One region of the Sporosarcina sp. P26b genome, then DNA from elsewhere that is predicted to be linked to it. Evidence: riboswitches for the same ligand, from Rfam matches in the RefSeq annotation. Region 1 holds a riboswitch; each other region holds the start of a gene.

Region 1 (3,133 bases):
CTTTTGAAACGATGGACTGAGCGCAATAACCACAGTTCTCCGGACATAAACCTGATTTCGTATTGATGATCATATTCAACTTTACTTTATTTCCGAAATAATGTGATCGAATCGAGTACGTTGCATGCAGCAATAATAGTAAATCTTCATCTGGGCTGTTTAATAGTGCAAGTGATTCCTCGTCGGTTAATACATGTCCTTCTAGTACTCTAGTAGCGAGTTGTTGGTAATTCATTATAATGTACGCCTCACTTTCAAGTGTTTTGATATTCTGAACGCAAACATGCCTGACAACACAGCTAGAATTAGATCTTTTGGCAGTGGAGGCATCATCCATAGCCATGCAATCTTATAAGAAAACACCTCGGGTGCAGCAGCCCACATCTTATACGCAAAATACATCCAACTTGTACCTAGTATGTAGTTGATTGCGGTAGCGACTAGCGCTGCGGTAATAAAAGCAGGCAGGGTCTGATTTCGCTCGACAATCTTTCCCGCTACATAAGCAATTAGAATGAAAGTAACAATAAAACCGAACGTCGGACTTAATATCTGACCGAATCCGCCTGAAAATCTTGCGAAAACCGGTGCACCCGCTAGCCCTATTAACATATACACCGTCATTGATAACGCACCTAGACGGCTGCCGAGTAATAGTCCCGACAAGATTGCGAAAAACGTTTGCAATGTAATAGGTACTCCACCAACTACTAAAAACGGCACGAAGGATGTAATATTTGCACCAATCATCATTAATGATGCGAACATTCCACTGTATACAATGGTTAGTGCATTGAATCTACTGACCGGTCGACTCTCTGTTGCAGTTGCCATCATGTCACCTCTTTTTATATTAGTTACCATAAAAATAATAGAGGTTAACTCATCTTGTGTCAACACTATTTATTCTTAAGTTAACTCTAAAAATAAATAAAAAAAAGACTGCAGCATCATGCTGACAGCCTACTTCTTCTTATCAATCTGTTCTTCCTTTTCTTTACGGAACAGAACGCTTGAAATTAAACCACTAAATATTGCAGCTGCAATCGTAATGTACACGCGCATATCATAAGTAACTTCTTCGTAACTATTACCTATCATGATCCAAGCAAGAGTACCTACAAGAACAGCGATTGGAAATGAGTATTTAAAGAACCGCATAATTCCTCACCTTTTCAATTTACTCCTTTAACTTTATCATAAATATCGCAATTTCTCTATGTTGCAAATCCCGACTACGAACTTCACTGAATGTTCACTTGACGAAGAACAACAAAGCCGCTATGATGTGGTTAGAATAATCAAAATAATTGAATAAGAATCGTATCTTATCAAGAGAAGCTGAGGGACTGGCCCGTCGACGCTTCAGCAACCAGCCGTTTAGGCAAGGTGCTACTTCCAGCAGTCTGTCAAGTTGACGCACTGAAAAGATGAGAGGGAACTAGTCATTGAGATTACAAAGCCTTCTAATATACTTGAAGGCTTTTTTTGATTAGAAAAGCAAAGGGGAGATGGGAACATGTCATTGCTAGAGAAACTACAAACAAATGTCCTAACAGCAGATGGGGCAATGGGGACGATTTTATATTCTTACGGAATTGATTATTGTTATGAAGAGCTAAACATAGAAAAGCCCGAAATTATAGAGCAAATTCACCAAGACTACATCGCAGCAGGTGCAGATATCATCCAAACGAACACATACAGCGCTAACGCGATTAAATTGGCCCGATATGGTTTGGAGAGTCATGTGACGGAATTCAATAAAGCAGCCATCCAAATCGCAAAGCGCGCAGCAGCACCTGGCGGACAATTCGTTCTTGGCACAATCGGCGGTCTACGTGGCATTCGTAAAAGTGATGCGACATTGGATGAAATAGAAAAAGTCGTATTAGAACAAGCAAACGCATTATTAACAGGTGATCCCGACGGTCTTTTATTGGAGACCTATTATGATTTTGAAGAATTAGCATCTGTTGTTAGCACATTAAAGAAAGTTACGGACGTGCCATTAATTGCACAAGTTTCTATGCATGACCCCGGTGTACTTCAAAACGGACTTTCATTAAACGATGCTCTTCACCAACTTGAGTCTCTCGGTGCAGACGTTGTAGGCGTCAACTGTCGCTTAGGACCTTACCACACGATTCAAGCATTCGATAATGTCACGTTACCGAAAAAAGCATTTTTATCAGCTTATCCAAACGCCAGCCTATTAGACGTAGAAGATGGACGAATAGTCTATGAATCAGAGGCAGAGTATTTCGGTCGTGCTGCCGTACTACTACGCGATCAAGGGGTTCGGTTAATCGGTGGATGTTGCGGTACAACGCCTAAACATATTAAAGCAGCCAAAACGCAGTTAGCTAGACTTGCGCCTATTACAGAAAAAGTCGTACAGCCGTCAAAACCTATCGTCATCCAAGAAGCGAGTCCTGTACAACACCAACCGCTTCACATAAAAGCCAAAACAGAGCGTACGGTGATTGTAGAGTTGGATACACCGCGCCATTTAGAGACAGAAGATTATGTCAAAGGCGCGAACGTATTATACGATGCAGGCGTTGACGCGATCACAATGGCGGACAACTCACTTGCCTCCCCTCGTATCAGTAATATGGCGATGGGCTCAATCATTAAAATGCAACACAATATTCGCCCGCTCGTTCATTTGACATGTCGCGATCATAATCTTATTGGATTGCAGTCACATTTGATGGGTTTGGATGCACTAGGTATCACGGATGTGCTGGCGGTAACAGGTGACCCAACGAAAGTGGGAGATTTCCCAGGGGCTACGAGCGTTTATGACGTGAACAGTATGGAGTTAATACAATTAATCAAAAAGTTGAATGAAGGTATTTCCTTCTCTGGAAAGCCATTGCGCAAAAAAGCCAACTTCTCTATTTCAGCAGCATTCAATCCGAACGTACGCGTAGTGGAACGTGCCGTACAGCGGCTAGATAAGAAAATCGAAGCGGGCGCAGACTACTTTATCACTCAACCTGTTTATACAAAAGAAAAAATCATAGAAGTATATGAAGCAACGAAGCATTTGGACACACCGATTTTTATTGGGATTATGCCGTTGACGAATATTCGAAACGCAGAGTTCTTGCATCACGAAGTACCT
Region 2 (3,133 bases), on a different contig from region 1:
CGTCAAAAACTATTGTCAATTGCTTTCCTGCAAAAAACAGAAAACTACCAAATACGAACGTAAATAATGAATTATTTGTGAACGTTCGTGTTTTGGGCGTTAATCATAAAGATATATCATAATTTCGATTTAGTAAATGGAAATGGCATAAGTCGTCTGGAGAGAAGATGTACTAGTAAGCGTGCTATAGTGATCTTATACTATTCGTAAAAAGGAGTGTTTGGAATTGAAGAATTTAGAATCTCTAGAGCAGTTTGAGCAACTTAAACAACAAGAACGAGTCATTTTCTTATTCACTGCAGATTGGTGTCCGGATTGTAGAGTGATTGAACCATTCTTACCGACATTGGAAACGGAATTTGAGGAATATGAATTTGTTTCTGTTGATCGTGACGATTTCATTGATCTATGCAGTCAGTTAGATATATTCGGTATTCCGAGCTTCATAGCGTTTAGCGAAGGTACAGAAACAGGCCGGTTCGTTAGTAAAAACCGTAAAACTAAAGAAGAGATCGAAGAGTTTATTAATAGCCTGGCATAATTTACTGTTTTCACAGTTGAGATTATGGATATAACTAAACAAAGGACTGAAGACAACTATAAAAGTTGTTTTCAGTCCTTTTCTATTGAGCCACATGCTCCATTAGTTGTTATGTGCTTTATTTTGTGAAATCTTTCAATTGCTCCATAAGGATTTTTGCGCCCTGTGGACTAATGAATAGACCGTTTGACAATTGTTTATTTTCTTCCATCACTTCACCCGTGATGAAACATGCTCTGTTGACTTGATATTTTCTCAAAATAATCCTATCATCCTCTGCGAAAATTTCGATAGGATCACCCTTATCAATCGACAAAGAATTTCGAAGTTCTTTTGGAATCACAATCCTACCGAGATGATCTACTTTACGAACAATACCTAAAGACTTCATAAGCTCCTCCTCGAAGAAATGTAGTTGGTAATTTCTATTATACACAAAAATATGCTATCTACAATTTACAAAACTTGAACGCGCAGAACAATTTGATAATTCTGCTATACAATTAAATTATTAATGCTATAATAGTCAGTAATTAAATATTTCTTATCAAGAGAAGCTGAGGGAATTGGCCTGATGAAGCTTCAGCAACCTCTGTGCAAACAGGAAGGTGCTACCTCCAACAAGATTGTTGTCTTGAGAGATAAGAACGGTGAACGGTCAACCCTCATTTTCTTATCCAAGAGAAATGAGGGCTTTTTGTATAGAAATAGTAATAATAGATCTTCAAGGGGGAAATAGCATGCCGATTAACATACCAAAACATCTACCAGCAGGGGAATTACTGAAAGAAGAGAAAATCTTTATTATGGATGAAGAACGTGCGACCGCACAGGATATCCGTCCGATTAACATATTGATTTTAAACTTGATGCCTGAAAAAGAGAAGACAGAATTACAATTGCTTAGATTGCTTGGAAATACACCATTACAAGTAAATGTTACATTTCTTAATACGGCTACCTACGTTTCAAAAAACGTCAGTCAGAATCATCTAGAAACCTTCTATACTACGTTTGAACATGTCAAAAACCGTCGTTTTGACGGCATGATCATTACAGGTGCCCCAATCGAACTTCTACAATTCGAAGATGTAGTGTATTGGAAAGAGTTAGAGGAAATCATGGAGTGGACAAAAACGAATGTAACGTCTGTACTTCATATTTGTTGGGGTGCACAAGCGGCACTTTATCATCATTACGGAATTGACAAGTTTGAGTTGACGAAGAAATGTTTTGGAGTATTTTCACATGACATTACCGATCCGACAGTGAACTTGGCACGCGGATTCAATGATGTATTTGTAGCACCACACTCACGTCATACGGGGGTGCCATTAGAAGAAATAAAGAATCATCCCGAATTGACATTACTTTCTGCTTCTGAAGAGGCAGGTGCATTCATTGTAATCTCGAATGATGCAAAGCATATTATGGTCACGGGACATTTAGAGTACGATGCACACACATTAGGGGATGAATACACGCGTGATATAGAAAAAGGAGCAGATATTGATGTTCCAGAAAACTATTATCCGAATGATGACCCGACAAATGAGCCTTTAAATACTTGGCGCTCTCATACCCATTTATTATTCTCCAATTGGCTCAATTACTATGTCTACCAAAAAACTCCTTACAACTGGAGTTAAAAGAATTGTTGTATAAATTCCTATAGTTTGCACATACTCCGACTACTGGAGGTGTATGCAGTGAACATAGATGAATTTTGGGAATTAGCTTTTTGGGAAATGACTTTACGAACGGTGATTTCATTTATTGTGCTGTTGATTTTAGCGCGTTTCATGGGGAAGAAACAAGTGTCTCAATTGACGTTCTTTCATTATGTGACAGGCATAACAATCGGTTCGATTGCAGCCAATTTGGCAGGAGAGTCTGAAACGCCATTCTTAAATGGTTTATATGGAATGGTTTTATGGGCAGTATTAACAATTCTTGCTAACTTTTTATCATTCAAATCCATCAAGCTTCGCGTATTACTCGATGATAAACCGATGATTGTCATACAGAATGGAAAAATTCTAGAAGGTTCCATGCGTAAATTACGGTTAAGTTTCAATGATCTAAATATGATGCTACGCGAGCAGTCGGTATTTTCGGTAAAGGATGTCAATTACGCGATATTTGAAACGAATGGTAACTTGAGCGTCATGCTGAATACCGGTGAGAAGTATGCGACAAAAAAAGATGTCAAGGCCCCATCACCACCGCCAAAGTATATTCCGACTGAGATTATTACTAACGGGAAAGTAGAAGAGAAAAATATGCGAGAACTTCAATTGACCGATACTTGGCTAACCGAACAATTAAAAAAACAGGGGATTTCCAAGCCTGAGCATGTGCTCTATGCGGAAATTCAGACAGATGGCAGTTTATATATTAATACATTAAAATCAACTTAACGTGAAAAGTCCTGAAATAATCAGGGCTCTTCGCGTTTGTTTTATTTTATAATATTTCCCAGTTTCTTTGTTTGGCTATGGCCGTAAGTTTTTCATCTGGACGAACTGCTACAGGATGTCCGACTTGTTCTAAGACTGGAAGATCTGAAATGCTGTCACCATAAGCAAAGCT
Region 3 (3,133 bases), on a different contig from region 1:
CGTCCAATACCAGATCCGGCACCTGTTACTACTGCTACTTTATTTTCTAATCGTTTCATTAAAGCCGCCTCCAATTGTATTCGTATTTCTCATTCTATTATATACTTTAACGTCTAACTAATGAAGTTATTCGTGTTATTTCGATCAAATCAAAAACAGCTTGAACCGTCAAAATGAAATTGACTGTTTAAGCTGTTGGTCATACATTATTGTACTTTGACACCTTCTACTACCTCTTTTGCAGCGTAAAGTGCTTGTTTCACATCTGCAATTAAATCTTCCACGTCTTCCACGCCCACTGAGAAACGCAGCAGTCGGTCATCTACTCCGCGACGATTACGTTCTTCCAATGGAATATCCATATGCGTCTGCGTAGTTGGATACGTGATGAAGCTTTCGACTCCTCCTAAACTCTCCGCAAATGAAATTAGATTCATACTCTCTAGGAATGGTCCAACCCACTCACTGTTCTGCACTCGGAATGACAACATACCACCGATTCCTGCGTAGAGCACATCTACAATAAGAGGTTCTTGTTCTAAATATGATACCATCGCCTTTGCATTTGCGTCATGTTGTTTCATGCGTAAGTGCAGTGTCTTTAAACCGCGTACAACAAGCCATGAATCAAGAGGGGACAATGTAGCACCGATTGCATTGTGGTTTGTAAATAACCGTTCACATAATTCTTCACCCTTAGCGACGACAAGACCTGCTAGAACATCATTATGTCCACCGATATATTTTGTTGCACTATGGATGACAATATCTGCGCCTTCTTCGATTGGGCGCTGGAAATAAGGTGTCAAGAATGTGTTGTCGACAATCAACAATACATTATGCTTTTGAGCCAATTCCGCATACGTACGGATTGTTATATTTTGCATTAGCGGGTTCGTAGGTGTTTCTAGGAAAATCGCTTTTGTTTGATCTGTAATCGCTTGCTCGACTTCTGCTACATCATTGAACGAAAGGTAACGAGTCTTCACATTATACATTTCTTCATATTGATTAAATAAGCGATACGTGCCGCCGTATAAGTCTTCAGGCGCCAATAATTCTGAACCAGCCTTAAATAAAGATAATATTAGTTGAATGGCAGCCATCCCAGAGCTACATGCGAATCCTTGATCTCCTGATTCCAAGTTTGCAATTCCTTCTTCTAAAACAGAACGTGTTGGATTTTTTGTGCGTGTGTAATCATACCCGGTTGACTTGCCCAGTCCTTGATGATGATAAGCTGTTGACAAGTAAATTGGTGTGTTGACTGCGCCGGTTTTCTCATCGCTATGGTTGCCAAGTTGTACTAGTCTTGTTTCTAATCCGTTGTTTGTCATGAATATCCATCCCCCTAGAAAAAATAAAAAAGAACCTCTTCTTTTCGAATAGGCCCTCGAACATACAAGTGTATACAATATTCTCATCTTCAAGGTGATTGTCACCCTTGGATTTAGCACCGTGCCTGTGGCTGGTTGCTGAGACATCTCTGGGCCTATCCCTCCGTCTCTCTCGATAAGAATATTCGCAATATAGGCAAAACTGTTGACGGATTTATTCTATCATGCAGATATACTAGATGCAAGCTTCCTTTAAAGTGTGATCAGATGATTTTTTTGTTTCAGTAAAATATTTGCTATACTTACTAGATACGCATCACGATGGGGGGAGTCTTCCTTATGGCTTGGAGTTACGTCGCATTGGCGGCAGTTATAGAAATCCTCTGGGTAGTCGGTCTTCGGTACTCTGACACAGTACTCCAATGGACTGGAACCGGTGTGGCCATTATCTTTAGTTTTTATTTCATTATTAAGGCTTGTGAAAAATTGCCTTCGGGTACGGTGTATGCAGTCTTTACAGGATCCGGCGCCGCCGCTATCCTATTAGTGGATATATTCGTCTTTCATGCAGCGTTCACATGGGTTACGCTATCGTTCATCGGTTTGATTGTCATTGGCGTAGTTGGCATTAAGCTTACAACGGACGATGATCAGGTGGATGCAGAAGGAGGTGGCTGATAATGGCATGGGTGTATTTAGCTATTGCCAGTCTCGGTGAAATTTTCGGTGTAATGAGTATCAATTATTACTTGCAAAAGCGTTCCATTAAACGATTATTTCTCATTGTAGGGGTATTTGGCTTCGGCTTTATTTTCTTGTCACTTGCGATGAGAGAAATTCAGATGAGTACAGCTTATGCGGTTTGGACAGGATTTGGAGCAGCTGGAGCCGTGTTGATGGGAATATTGATTTTCAAAGAATCCGCCAGCCTCAAACGTCTTTTCTTTCTTTCGCTCATTATTCTAGGGGCTGTGGGCTTAAAACTATTCGGATGAAGGAGAGTGAATATTTTGGTGTATTGGACACAATTTGAATTTAATGAATGGCTAGTGACACTGGCAGCTACGGAAAAGGGACTGTGCTATGTCGGAATGGCTGACGATAGTGTAGAGCGATTAAAGGAATGGTTGAAACGCTCTGATACGGAAGGATTAATAGAAGACAAAACGAAGTTAACAGTCTATATAAGTGAGTTGAAAGAGTACTTATCAGGTACAATAACGAACTTCCCAACGGTTTCCTTCGATTTAAAAGGGACACTATTTCAGCAACAAGTATGGCAAGCCCTTCAACAAATACCGTATGGGGAAACTCGTACATATTCAAATATAGCGGAACGTATAGGAAATGTATCTTCTGTTCGTGCGGTGGCATCTGCAATAGGTAAAAACCCCGTGTTGATTGTAGTACCCTGTCACCGTGTTATTGCAAAAGACGGAAGTTTATCAGGCTACCGCGATGGCAAGGATTGTAAGCAAAGTTTATTACAATTAGAGAAGATAAGCTGGGTTAGTGATAGGACGGAGTGAGCAAGATGAAATATAAGCAAATTAAACCAAAGAAAATATATGAAGAAGTAGCAGATAGTTTATTGAACTCTATACAGTCGGGAGAGTTAAAACCGGGTGACAAATTGGACTCTGTACAGCAACTGGCTGAAAACTTTACCGTTGGCAGATCTACAATCCGTGAAGCCTTATCTACATTACGTGCTAGAGGACTGATTGAAATGCGTCAGGGAGAGGGTACATACGTCAAGGAGTTCTCTTCTGTCGATCTAATCTTTCCTCTGCAAA
Region 4 (3,133 bases), on a different contig from region 1:
TGCCAAGCATCTCTGCGTATGTTGCAGCAGGAAGTGGTAAGAATGGTGAGCCGAAGCAAGTAGAGAATGTTGGTTCAGGAGCAGTAATTCCACGCTCAGTTCCAGCAAGCTTGGAAGTGAAACCGCTCAAGAAGTGGTACATTGCCTGTTCTTTTGTAAGGATCGAGATCGGAGGCAATACTCCGGAAGCGTCGGCAGTTAGGAAGATAATATTCTTAGGATGACCAGCAACAGACGGTGTCACGATGTTATCGATATTTTCGATAGGGTAAGCGGCACGTGTGTTTTCTGTCAATGATTTATCATCATAATCTGGAATGCGCGTTACTTCATCCAATACAACGTTTTCTAAAACTGCACCGAAACGGATTGCTCCGAAAATTTCAGGTTCTTTTTCTGCAGAAAGATTGATACATTTTGCGTAACATCCACCTTCAATGTTAAATACGCCGTTATCAGACCAGCCATGCTCATCGTCTCCGATTAGTTTACGGTTAGCATCTGCTGAAAGAGTAGTTTTACCTGTTCCAGAAAGTCCGAAGAACAAAGCAACGTCGCCTTCTTCACCTACGTTTGCTGAACAGTGCATAGAAAGAATACCTTGTTCAGGTAGCAAGAAGTTCATAACAGAGAAAATAGATTTTTTCATTTCTCCTGCGTACTCTGTTCCACCAATCAAAACAATTCGTTTCTCGAGTGATACGATGATGAAAGTTTCCGAATTAGTGCCATCCACTTTTGGATCCGCTTTGAATGAAGGGGCAGCCAAAATTGTGAATTGCGATTCGTGTGCTTGTAATTCTTCTTCTGTTGGACGGATGAATAGCTGGTGAACGAATAGGTTCTGCCAAGCTAATTCATTGATTACTTGGATAGACAACTGGGAGTCTTTATCCGCGCCTGCAAATCCTTTAAAAACGAAGAGCTCGTCTTTTTCCTTCAAATGATCAATGACTTTCGTGTATAATGAATCAAAGATCTCTTCTGAAATTGGGCTGTTCGTGCTACCCCAATCTACTTTATCCTTAGACACTGCATCTTCAACGATGAATTTGTCCTTAGGTGAGCGTCCTGTGTACTTGCCTGTACGTGCAGTAATTGCGCCGTCTGCTGAAAGTTTAGCTTCGCCTCTTGCTGCTGCTTTTTCCGTTAATTCTGCTACAGACGCTTGGATCGTCACGTTGCTTCCACTAAGAAGACTTTTTAAACTATCATCAATTTTTGCAGATATCATATTTACATACCGTCCTTTGCGTAGTCGATTTATTTATCTTGATAAGAATATCCTAATTCGTAAATAGTATAACACATTAAGAATATTAATCTATACTAATGGAAAACTCAAGTGATTTAGAATAAAAAAATTGACAAAATCCAAACTTTTTAATAAGATGTGACATGAACGGATACTCTTATCCCGAGTTGGTGGAGGGTACAGGCCCTGTGAAACCCGGCAACCTGCAATAGACAGTAGTCTAGCGCGAAGGTGCCAAACCTGAAGCAAGGTTTAATTCCTTGGACGATAAGAGTGAAAGGTGCTGCGCGTGAAATTTTGCCTTTTACTCATGGATTGAATGTGAGTGAAGGGCTTTTTATATTGTCTAGCCCTGAATCCTTATGGTATATGCTTGACGTCTAGGCGTGGAACTTTACCAGGGACTTATGAGAGTACCGTATCATGATGCTTAATATAGGGGGAAACAAAATGACAAACCGTCGACTGTTTACATCAGAATCAGTTACAGAAGGCCATCCAGACAAGATGTGCGACCAAATTTCAGACGCAATTTTAGATGCGATCCTAACCGAGGATCCAAATGCGCGTGTGGCATGTGAAACGAGTATCACGACTGGACTCGTATTAGTAATGGGAGAAATCACTACGACAACGTACGTGGATATTCCAAAAGTAGTTCGCGATACTGTAAAGGAAATTGGATATGTTCGTGCGAAATACGGCTTTGATTACGAAACATCTGCTGTACTTACATCTATTGATGAGCAATCACCTGAAATTGCTGCTAGTGTCAACGTGGCACTTGAAGCGCGTGAAGGGTCTATGACAGATGAAGACATAGATGACATCGGAGCAGGTGACCAAGGTTTAATGTTCGGATATGCATGTAATGAAACACCGGAACTTATGCCTTTACCAATTAGTCTTTCTCATAAATTGGCACGACGTTTAGCAGAAGCACGTAAGGAAGAACTAATTCCTTATTTGCGTCCTGATGGCAAAACACAAGTAACAGTAGAGTATGATCAGGATAATAATCCAGTGCGAATTGACACGATTGTTATTTCCACACAACATCATCCTGAAGCTACACTCAAACAAATCGAGAAAGATATTAAAGAAGTAGTCATCGATGCAGTCGTTCCCAAAAACTTGTTGGACGAGCATACGAAATACTTCATTAACCCTACCGGCAGCTTCGTCGTTGGTGGTCCTCAAGGAGACTCCGGTCTAACTGGACGTAAAATCATCGTTGATACGTACGGTGGTTATGCACGACATGGTGGGGGAGCGTTCTCAGGTAAAGATGCTACAAAAGTGGATCGTTCCGCTTCTTATGCAGCTCGTTACGTAGCTAAGAACATCGTGGCAGCTGGACTAGCTGAGCACTGTGAGGTCCAGTTGGCATATGCGATTGGTGTAGCAAGCCCAGTTTCTATCTCGATCAACACATTCGACACAGGTAAACTATCCGAAACACAATTAGTGGAGTTCGTACGTGAATTGTTTGACCTTCGTCCGGCAGGCATTATTAAAATGCTCGACCTACGTCGTCCAATCTACAAACAAACAGCAGCGTACGGTCACTTTGGCCGCACGGATATCGAATTGCCATGGGAGCAGACGGATAAAGTGGAAGCGTTGAAAGAACTTGCTAGTAAAGTACGTGTAAAGCAATAATGGAGTGCAGAAAGGGGAAAACATTTCCTCTTTCTGCATTTTTTATTTATTTGCCGGCGTAATATGAAAAGGAATCAATTCATAATCTGCCTCTTCATAAGCTACTAGCAATCCTTGATCCTCAATGTCTTTTTTCAAAACAGTCTTTTGCTTTACTTCAACGTCAAATGAATAGCTAAATGGATAATTTTCCACCTTAATAGTGTGCTGATCTGC

Evidence for each region. A riboswitch is a leader RNA that binds a small molecule or an ion and turns the genes downstream of it on or off. The one in region 1 is predicted to bind S-adenosylmethionine.
Region 2: linked by a shared signal. The riboswitch ahead of metA (homoserine O-acetyltransferase MetA) and the one ahead of CSV69_RS06435 (bifunctional homocysteine S-methyltransferase/methylenetetrahydrofolate reductase) in region 1 are both predicted to bind S-adenosylmethionine.
Region 3: linked by a shared signal. The riboswitch ahead of CSV69_RS10710 (methionine biosynthesis PLP-dependent protein) and the one ahead of CSV69_RS06435 (bifunctional homocysteine S-methyltransferase/methylenetetrahydrofolate reductase) in region 1 are both predicted to bind S-adenosylmethionine.
Region 4: linked by a shared signal. The riboswitch ahead of metK (methionine adenosyltransferase) and the one ahead of CSV69_RS06435 (bifunctional homocysteine S-methyltransferase/methylenetetrahydrofolate reductase) in region 1 are both predicted to bind S-adenosylmethionine.

Annotation. Positions count from the first base shown of each region.
Region 1 is NZ_PDYW01000004.1:159,043-162,175, forward strand. Features, by position in the region: gene bioB (biotin synthase BioB) at 1-235, opposite strand, end outside; gene CSV69_RS06425 (biotin transporter BioY) at 235-837, opposite strand; gene CSV69_RS06430 (hypothetical protein) at 964-1,161, opposite strand; SAM riboswitch class I at 1,326-1,437, shown strand; gene CSV69_RS06435 (bifunctional homocysteine S-methyltransferase/methylenetetrahydrofolate reductase) at 1,520-3,133, shown strand, end outside.
Region 2 is NZ_PDYW01000001.1:85,610-88,742, forward strand. Features, by position in the region: gene CSV69_RS00460 (thioredoxin family protein) at 227-541, shown strand; gene CSV69_RS00465 (AbrB/MazE/SpoVT family DNA-binding domain-containing protein) at 660-932, opposite strand; SAM riboswitch class I at 1,083-1,189, shown strand; gene metA (homoserine O-acetyltransferase MetA) at 1,282-2,190, shown strand; gene CSV69_RS00475 (YetF domain-containing protein) at 2,257-2,961, shown strand; gene CSV69_RS00480 (HAD family hydrolase) at 3,008-3,133, opposite strand, start outside.
Region 3 is NZ_PDYW01000010.1:49,736-52,868, forward strand. Features, by position in the region: gene CSV69_RS10705 (glucose 1-dehydrogenase) at 1-59, opposite strand, end outside; gene CSV69_RS10710 (methionine biosynthesis PLP-dependent protein) at 207-1,337, opposite strand; SAM riboswitch class I at 1,418-1,519, opposite strand; gene CSV69_RS10715 (DMT family transporter) at 1,677-2,015, shown strand; gene CSV69_RS10720 (DMT family transporter) at 2,018-2,332, shown strand; gene CSV69_RS10725 (methylated-DNA--[protein]-cysteine S-methyltransferase) at 2,351-2,866, shown strand; gene CSV69_RS10730 (FadR/GntR family transcriptional regulator) at 2,872-3,133, shown strand, end outside.
Region 4 is NZ_PDYW01000001.1:15,671-18,803, forward strand. Features, by position in the region: gene pckA (phosphoenolpyruvate carboxykinase (ATP)) at 1-1,234, opposite strand, end outside; SAM riboswitch class I at 1,410-1,529, shown strand; gene metK (methionine adenosyltransferase) at 1,706-2,917, shown strand; gene CSV69_RS00130 (DUF3891 family protein) at 2,960-3,133, opposite strand, start outside.